DNA from 2 places in the Pedomonas mirosovicensis genome. Region 1 is predicted to be linked to the other one. Evidence: riboswitches for the same ligand, from Rfam matches in the RefSeq annotation. Region 1 holds a riboswitch; the other holds the start of a gene.

Region 1 (4,417 bases):
TCTGGAAGCTGTCGCGGGCGCGGCGGGCAAGGTCGGTGTCCGTCACCTCGTTCAGCGGCTCAAGCCAGGTGTAGTTGGCGCGGATGACCAGCGGGTCGATGGGCTGCAGCAGCAGGCCCAGCTCGACGCCCTTGAACGAGGCGCGGGCCACGTTGTCGTAATAGCCCCAGCGGCCGTCGGCGCACATGGGGTCGCCCGTGGTGCAGTTCACATAATCGATCTGGTTTTTCAGCTTCTGCTGGAAGTAGGTGCCGCTCACGCGGATGCGCCCCTCGACGAAGCCCTGATCGAAGCCCACTTCCCAGCCCTTGCTGGTTTCGGCGTCCAGATCCTCGTTCCCGTAGACGCTGTAGAGCTGATAAAGGCTCGGGGCCTTGAAACCCTCGCCCCAGTTGGCGCGCAGCAGCGTGTCGGTCTCCTCGATGCGGTAGGCCCCGGCGACGCGGAAGGTGGCGTGATCGCCAAAGGTGTCGTGGTCGTCATACCGCGCGCCCGCCGTCAGGGTGAGGCGCTCGAACAGCGTGGTCTGGCCCTGGGCGTAGAGGCTGTGAATGTCCACGTTCGCCCGCAGGGGCGCGGCATCGCCCAGCGCGATGTTGCGGATCTTGGTGCGCTCCGTCTCCGCGCCGAAGGTGATTTCCGTCGCCGGGCCCGCGCGCACCGTGCCCTGGTATTCGAAACGGCGGGTCTGGCCGCGCGTGTCGTTGGTCTTGAGGTCGGCGTCATAATCGGCGCGGTCCGTGCGGCTGTAACCCACCGCGAGGCGGTTGGAGAACGCGCCGCCAAGGGCATCGACGGTGACGCCCGCATAGCCGGAGTAGAGGGTGTTGGTGCTGTTGTTCTGCGTGTCGGCGAACATGTAGAGCGGCGGCGGGAAGCCGTCGTAGTCCGCCCGGCCGCGATTGTAGAGGCCCTTCAGGTCCAGCCGCACGTTGTCCGCCAGCCGCGCGCCCACGCTGCCGAGCACGGACCAGTTGCGGTAGCCGTCCTTCTCGGTGTTGCCGTCGTCCTTGTCGGCGGCGGAAATGCCGTCCGTGTCGTAGAAGCTGGCGGTCAGGGAGCCGGTGACGGCCTCGGTGCCGCCGGAGACGGTGCCCGCCGCGCGCCAGCTGTCGAAGCTGCCGCCCTCGACCAGCCCTTCGGCGTGCAGGCCGGGCTGGCCGGAGGTGGTGATGATGTTGATGACGCCGCCGATGGCGTGGCTGCCATAGAGCGTGGACTGGGGCCCGCGCAGCACCTCGACGCGCTCGATGCCGGTGGTGACGATATCGGTGAGGTGGGCGGTGCCGGCCGGCGTCGAGGGGTCGTTGATGCGGACGCCATCGACAAGAACCACCGTTTCCTCGCCGCCGACGCCGCGCAGAAACAGGGACGTTTGCGCGCCGGGCCCGCCGCTGCGGACGACGGTGACGCCCGGCACCTCGCGCAGCACGTCGGTAAGCATGGTTTTGCGGGTGGCCTTGATGTCCTCGGCGGTGAGGACGGAGACCGACGTGCCGGTAACGCCCAGGCTCTGTTCCGTGCGGGTGGCGGAGACGATGATCTGGTCCAGCGGGTTGACGGGTTCCAGGGCGAACGCGGGCTGGGCCGCGAAATTCAGCGCTATGGCCGCGGTAACAAGAAAGAGACGATTTACGTGGCAGGGCGACATGCCTGACCTCCCAAACGCAAGCAGGTTCCAGTCTGTCAGGGAGAGCCGGCCGGCTGGCCACAGGCGGACAGGCGATGATATCGCGCAGCCCCCGCTCCGGCATCCGGCGCAGCAACCCTGACGGTTGATGTCGCCGTTCCGGAAGAACCCGTCGCACACCGCTCGACCCGGCAGCATGCAAGGCGACGACAACAGGCAGGTCTCCTGGCTTCCGGGTCTGCGCGCACGCCTTCCGCCTTCCCAGTTTCCCAGTGGCTTCAATCGAAGGCGGCGCTCGCCGGTTACAGTTGCGGGGACAGCCGTGGCCTGGGGGCAAGCCCTTGCACCACATTCCCCTTTTAACCCCCTTTCGGGGGGCCTGTTGCGGGGGTGAGGGCTAGTGCGGCGCGCAAGGCCCGTCAAGCCCCCATCGCAGCAAGGGCCGGGAACAGGCGCGCAAGTAAGACCTCAGCAAACTGGACTTTTTCGCGCGGCGCGCCAGATTGCCCGAAAGAGAAAAGAACAACACGCAAGGACTACCGTGCTTCATGCTTCCTCAGGCGCACGCCGCACCTCGCATAGCGCCCAGCCGCAACTGGAGTTCACCCTTCCCGCCCCCCGCAAGTCCGCACAGGCCGCGCCCGACCGGCCAGCGCAGGAAAACGACAGGCCAATGACCGACGACAGCGACGACGATGACTCGCCGGTCTTCGCACTGGTGAAGGAAAGCGGCATCGACGGCGTAAAACGCACTCTTTATCTGGTGCTGGAGACGACGCAGGGAGAGCTGTTCCGGCTGGACTTCACCCCAGGGTGCGTTCCGCTGGCGGTGGCCGCCCTCTCCGCCGAGCTGGGCTTCCTGCAGCGCCAGCAGGCGGACAGCGCCATGCCCGTGCAGCCGATCATCGCCGATGCCTGTCAGCTGGGGGAAACGGCGGACGGCAGCCCCGCCCTCATCGCCACCATGGAAGGCGGCGGTGAGCTGCCCCTGCAGGCGAGCCTCAAGACCCTGCAGCGGCTGGCCAAGGACATCGAGGCCTATATGCGCGTGAAAGCCCCCGGCCCCGCCCGGCCATAAGGCCACTTCCAGCGGGCGCGACCGTTCGTGAAGAGCGCGGCCGGGTATGCGTGGAGGAAGCCCAAGGGGAAGCCTGGCGCTTGTGCGCCTGCGCGCACGCCCCCTGCCAATCAAAACTTCCCTGCCTGAAATCTGTTAGAAAATCGGCACGATGCGGGCCTGCGGCAGCGGGGTTGGCGCGCCCTCCGTCAGGTCCTGCGCGGCGGTGCTCCAGGTTTGCGCCTCGGCGCAGATCTTCTGCAGGCGGCGCAATGCCTCATCGGCCTGAACGGCGGTGAAGCCGTAGGGCTCGCCGCTGGGCGCGCCGCTCCACATGCGCGCATAGGCGTGCCGGTTGGCGTCGGTCAGCGGCGGCGCCAGGCCCTCGGCGAAGGTGATGGTGAACCGCTCGATCGCCGAGGCGGCATTCCGGTAGCGGATCCAGAAATGGGCGTCGAAATCGAAATCCTCCACAAGCGTTTCGCCCGCCTTCGCCCCCTTGCCCGCCACCCGCCGCAGAACCTCGCCGGGCATGTCGAGCTTCATCCCGCCTTCATCCGCCGCCAGCGCGATGCGAACAACGCGGTCGCGGTGGCCGGGCGCGCGCGCCTGCAACAGGTCGCGCCAGTTCTGCATGGTGGCGATGATGGCGAACAGGAAGCTGGAGAGGTCCGCGAGGCCGCCCTTGCCGGTGATGGACCGGTAGCGCGGGGCCCGCCCCTCCCGCGTGCTGCGCGGCAGCGTGACCACCTGCTCCGGCGGCGGGTTTTGATCCGGATAGACCAGATCGATCGCGAAGGTGGGCCAGCGCGGCAGCGGCGCGTCAAACAGGTGAACGGGGAAGTTGCTGGCCGCGCCGCCATCGGTGAACCAACAGACGCGGAAGTCATTCTCCGAGATGGGGCAGGCGTCAATATCGATCAGCGCGCCATCCTCCGCGCCGCCGAGCGCCAGCGCGTCAACGCTCTCGACGAAGCGCGGGCGGTCGTGCAGCCCGGCGCGGGGATGCGCCCGCCCTTCGGCGCGCAGGCGCTGCCAGTCCAGCTCATAAAGGGGAACGGCGCTGATGAGCAGCGGAAAGCTGAGGCTCATGCGCGCGGCGACCACGATGGGCAGCGCGCCGTCCTTCGGCAGTTCATAGAAGATCGGGTTGGCGCGGGGGTAATGGCAGGGGGCGTGGGCCTTCATCCAGGCAACGACCGGCGCCGGGAAGAGGCGCAGAAACTCATCCTCCCGAAACCACAGGCGGCCCTGGACGAACGGAATGGTGCGCGGCTCGGAATGGGAGACGTTGGTGGTGATGATTTGCAAATCGAGCGTGCGGGGCCCCTCGGGCTCGCCTGCATAGCGCGGCGCGTCCCACAGATCCCGGAACACCACGGGCCGGCCATCCGGGTCCTCAAGGCCCGCCACCTGGCGGATGGTCTCGTGCATCCATTCAGTGAGCGCGGGGGTGGAGAAACCCGGCTGCCGGGTGCCGGGGCACAGGCCGAGAAAGTTAGAGGCGGCCGCAGCGCCCAGCGCCTGGATCGACCGCCAGCCCCCCACGGCCAGCGCGCAGACGAGCGCCGGCAGCAGCGCGGCGACAAGGCCGCCGACGCCATCGATGCCGTAGCCCAGCCCCAGCAGCAGGAAGAGCGTGAGCAGCATGGAAAAGGGCGCCATGCGGACAAGCGCCAGCAACACCTCCAGCGCCACGCGCGCCCGGCCGGGCTTGGCGGCGAGCGCAA
Region 2 (4,417 bases), on a different contig from region 1:
GCTGATGGTCTCACCCCTGCGCGTTCATGAAATTCTGATCGGCAAGATGACGCCGCCGCTGCTGATCGGTCTTTTCAATGCCACCGTTTATATCCTGCTGATCCCAACAGTGTTCGGGGTGCCGCTTACCGGTTCGCTCCTGTTCTTCTATCCCGCGATGATTGTCTATCTTCTCTCCCTGATTGGCGTCGGCATGCTGGTCTCGACTCTCTCCTATACCCAGCAGCAGGCTTTTCTCGGCTCTTTTCTGGTCAGCGTGCCTGCGGTCTTGCTTTCAGGGTTCGCAACTCCGATCGACAACATGCCCGCGTGGCTTCAGGCGGTAACGGTGATTAATCCGCTCAGATACTTTCTCATCATATCCGAGGGGGTCTTCCTGAAGAACATGCCGGCCGATGCGATCCTTGCCAACACCTGGCCTATGGCGCTGATTGCGCTGGTTACGCTCAGCGCCTCGGCCGTCCTCTTCCGCGCTCGAATGGAGTGAGGCCATGTATCGCCGTCTTGTTCTGCTGATGGTATCCGCCGCAGCTCTAGCGGCCTGTACGGCGGTCGGTCCAGATTACGCGCCGCCACCGATGCAGGTTGCCCCTGAATGGCAATCGCCGGCGGATACGCGAGACATTGATACTACCTGGTGGCGCACGCTCAAGGACCCGATGCTGGCGGGTCTGATCGATACGGCGCTTAGGAACAATTTCGACCTACGGGAAGCTGAGGCGCGCCTGCGCCAGGCGCGGGCGGACCGGGACGCGGTGCGCGGCCGGGCTCTGCCGGCGATCGACGCGGCGGGCTCTGCCACCAAAAATCGCCTCAGCGAAAATGGCCAGATTCCGGTCAACCGCATTCCAGGCTTTGATCCGACCTTTCCGCTTTACGACATAGGCTTCGATGCCTCTTGGGAGATCGACATTTGGGGGGCGACGCGGCGGGCCGTTGAAGGCGCTGAGGCGCGGGTGGAAGCTGCTGAGGAGGCGCGCCGCAGCGTCCTCCTCAGTATCGTTGCGGAAGTGGCCAGAAGCTATGTGGATTTGCGTGCGGCGCAGGCCCGCCTTGCCAGCGCTCGCAACGATGCCGAGGCACAGCAGGAGGTCGCCCGCCTTGTCGGTGCACGCTATCGGGCGGGCGAGGCATCAAGGTTCGATTTCGCGCGGGCCGATGCCCAGGCGCAAACGACGACGGCGGAGTTACAAAGTCTGGAGGTCGATGCAACGGCCGCCGCTTACCGGATCGGGGTGCTGATCGGCCAGCCGCCTGAGAAAATCCCTGAAACGCTGCTGGTCCGTGGAGCGCTTCCCCAAGCGCCTTCAGTCGTCCCCGTTGGCCTGCGGGCGGACCTGCTGCGCCGCCGACCGGATGTGCGTCAGGCAGAGCGCGAGCTGGCGGCAGCGACGGCTGACATCGGGGTGGCAACGGCGGACCTGTTTCCGCGGTTTTCGCTGATCGGTGGGGTGGGGCTTCAGGCAAGAGATACGGACGATCTGACGTCGGGGGACAGCTTGCGTTTCCAGGCTGGGCCCACCTTCCATTGGCCCCTGTTTTCGGGCGGGCGGATCCGGGCGCAGATCCGCGCCGCCGATGCCAAGGCCGAAGCCGCCGCTGCCCGCTATGAGCGGCTGGTCATCTCGGCGCTATCCGAAAGCGAGACGGCGATCAATCGTTTCTCAGCAGCGCAGGAAACGCGCCGGCGGAGTGAAGCTGCCCGTGCCCAGTCGGCCGTAGCTCTGGACTTGGCCCGGCAGCGATACCGGGCGGGCGAAGATGATTTGATCGTACTTCTCAACGCGCAATCTGCCTTTAGCCTCGCTGATCGGCAGAGCGTCGAGGCCCGGGCGGCGGAACTGAATGCGCTGATTGCACTCTACAAGGCCCTTGGGGGCGGGTGGGAACAAGGCGAAGGCGGGGCATAACGCATAAGATGCGAAAGTCCCGCCCGGTACTGCAGATGATATCGCTTTAAAAGAATATCACGACATAAACATGTCTTTATGTCTATTGACTTCAGCCCGATGCGCGGTCAATCTTCGCTGTGTCGTGGTTCTCCGGCGCGTCTTGCGCGTCGGAGCTAAGAGGGAATCCGGTGCGCCATTGGCAATGCCGGAGCTGCCCCCGCAACTGTAAGCGGCAAGCTGAAGTCCATCACGCGTCACTGAGGGAATGCCCTCGGGAAGGCCGGACGGAGGCGACGACCCGCGAGCCAGGAGACCTGCCGCGACGCCATAACGTCCCTGGGCGGGGTGTCCCGGTGGTACGCACAGTTTGCGGCCAGGGGCGCTTTGTTCCTGACTTCTTACGCGCGTCCGCTCGGCCTTTGCCCCCAACATTGAAATGGGGTTGAGCCGATGTCTCTTACTTCCTTACCTGTCAGCACTCTTGGCGTGCCGCGGATCGGTCCGCGCCGCGAACTGAAACTCGCTCTGGAAGCCTACTGGTCCGGCAAGTCTGATGCGGCAACGCTATTGCAGGCGGCAGCACGTTTGCGCGCCGAAAACTGGGCGCGCCAGAAGGCCCTCGGCGTAACCAACATCCCGTCGAACGACTTCTCGCTTTACGACCATGTGCTCGATACGAGTGTCATGGTCGGCGCCATCCCTGATGTCTATGGCTGGACCGATGGCCCCGTGCCGCTCGACACCTACTTCGCCATGGCTCGTGGCAGCCAGGGCGGTGGGCACAGCGACACCTGTTCGCATGGCTGCACTGCTCACAGCCATGGCGTGCCGGCTCTCGAGATGACCAAGTGGTTCGATACCAACTACCATTACATGGTGCCAGAGTTCACCACAGGACAGCAGTTCCGTCTCGCGTCCATCAAGCCAATCGAAGAGTATCTGGAAGCCAAAGCGCTTGGTTATGAGACGCGCCCCGTTCTCCTGGGGCCGGTGACCTACCTGAAACTCGGCAAGAGCAAGGATCCCTCGCTCGATCCTCTGTCACTCCTTGAGAATCTGCTGCCTGTCTATGTGGAGGTGCTGGAGCGCCTTGCCGCAAACGGTGCAACATGGGTTCAAGTGGACGAGCCCTGTCTGGCGCTTGACCTCGACGAGACGGCACGTGCCGCATTGCGGACGGCATACGGCCTGTTTGCGAAGCAAGTACCGCAGCTGAAGGTCATGCTGACGACCTACTTCGGTGGGCTTGACGATAATCTGGGGACGGCCCTCAGCCTGCCGGTTGCGGGTCTCCATCTCGACCTTGTCCGGGCTCCGGAGCAACTGGAGGCCACGCTGGCCAAGGCTCCGTCCGATCTGGTGCTTTCGCTCGGCGTTATCAACGGCCGCAATGTCTGGCGCGCCAACCTGTCCCAGATTCTTGACCGTCTGGAGCCGATCGTTGCCGAGCATGGCGCGGAGCGGTTCGAGATTGCGCCATCCTGCTCGCTCATTCACGTGCCGATCGATCTTGAGTTGGAGACGGAGCTGGACCCGGATGTGAAGGAATGGCTCGCCTTTGCCGCCCAGAAGATCGGCGAGTTGTCTGTTCTTGGCAAGGCACTTGCTGGCGGTCGGCAGACCGTGGCGCAGCAATTGACCGCCTCCACCAAGGCAGCTGAGCGGCGTACAACCTCCGCCAAGGTTCACGATGTGGCCGTTGCAGCCCGCATCAAGGCAGTCAGCCCGGAAATGACAAGGCGGTTCGGTTCCTTTGCGGAGCGTTCACGGCTTCAACGTGCAGCGCTGAACTTGCCGCTGTTCCCGACGACGACGATCGGTTCCTTCCCTCAGACGGAGGATGTTCGAAAGGCGCGTGCTGCCCACGCCAAGGGTGCGCTGAGCATTGTCGACTACAAGGCCTTTCTGCGCCGGGAAACCGAGGCTGCCGTGCGCTGGCAGGAGGAAATCGGACTTGATGTGCTGGTGCATGGCGAATTCGAGCGCAACGACATGGTGCAGTATTTCGGCGAGCGGCTTGCGGGCTTTGCCTTCACCAAGCATGGCTGGGTGCAGAGCTATGGCTCACGCTACGTCCGGCCGCCAATCCTGTTTGGGGATGTGTCGCGGCCTGCGCCCATGACGGTTGAGTGGTGGCGCCATGCCCAGTCGCTCACCCAAAAGCCGATCAAGGGCATGCTGACCGGGCCGGTTACGATCCTCAACTGGTCGTTCGTCAGGGACGATATCCCCCGCGCGCTTGCCTGCCGCCAGATCGCGCTGGCCATCCGCGATGAGGTGCGGGACCTGGAAGCCGCGGGCGCGAAGATGATCCAGATCGACGAGGCTGCCCTGCGCGAAGGCTTGCCGCTGCGGCAGGCCGACTGGAAGACCTATCTCGACTGGGCCATTGAGAGCTTCCGGCTCGCTGCGTCCGGCGTTGCGGATACAACGCAGATCCACACCCACATGTGCTATTCGGAGTTCAATGATATTCTAGACGCAATCGCGGTAATGGATGCGGACGTCATCTCGATCGAGACCTC

Evidence for each region. Region 1 has a riboswitch for cobalamin ahead of L0C21_RS10770 (TonB-dependent receptor plug domain-containing protein). Riboswitches for the same ligand answer to the same signal wherever they lie in the genome.
Region 2: it holds a riboswitch for cobalamin, as region 1 does, so the genes downstream of both, metE (5-methyltetrahydropteroyltriglutamate--homocysteine S-methyltransferase) here and L0C21_RS10770 (TonB-dependent receptor plug domain-containing protein) in region 1, are expected to answer to the same signal.

Annotation. Positions count from the first base shown of each region.
Region 1 is NZ_JAKFIA010000001.1:2,265,813-2,270,229, forward strand. It holds gene L0C21_RS10770 (TonB-dependent receptor plug domain-containing protein) at 1-1,651, opposite strand, end outside; cobalamin riboswitch at 1,829-2,028, opposite strand; gene L0C21_RS10775 (hypothetical protein) at 2,172-2,708, shown strand; gene L0C21_RS10780 (patatin-like phospholipase family protein) at 2,844-4,417, opposite strand, start outside.
Region 2 is NZ_JAKFIA010000002.1:714,240-718,656, forward strand. It holds gene L0C21_RS15910 (ABC transporter permease) at 1-487, shown strand, start outside; gene L0C21_RS15915 (efflux transporter outer membrane subunit) at 492-1,910, shown strand; cobalamin riboswitch at 2,019-2,228, shown strand; gene metE (5-methyltetrahydropteroyltriglutamate--homocysteine S-methyltransferase) at 2,343-4,417, shown strand, end outside.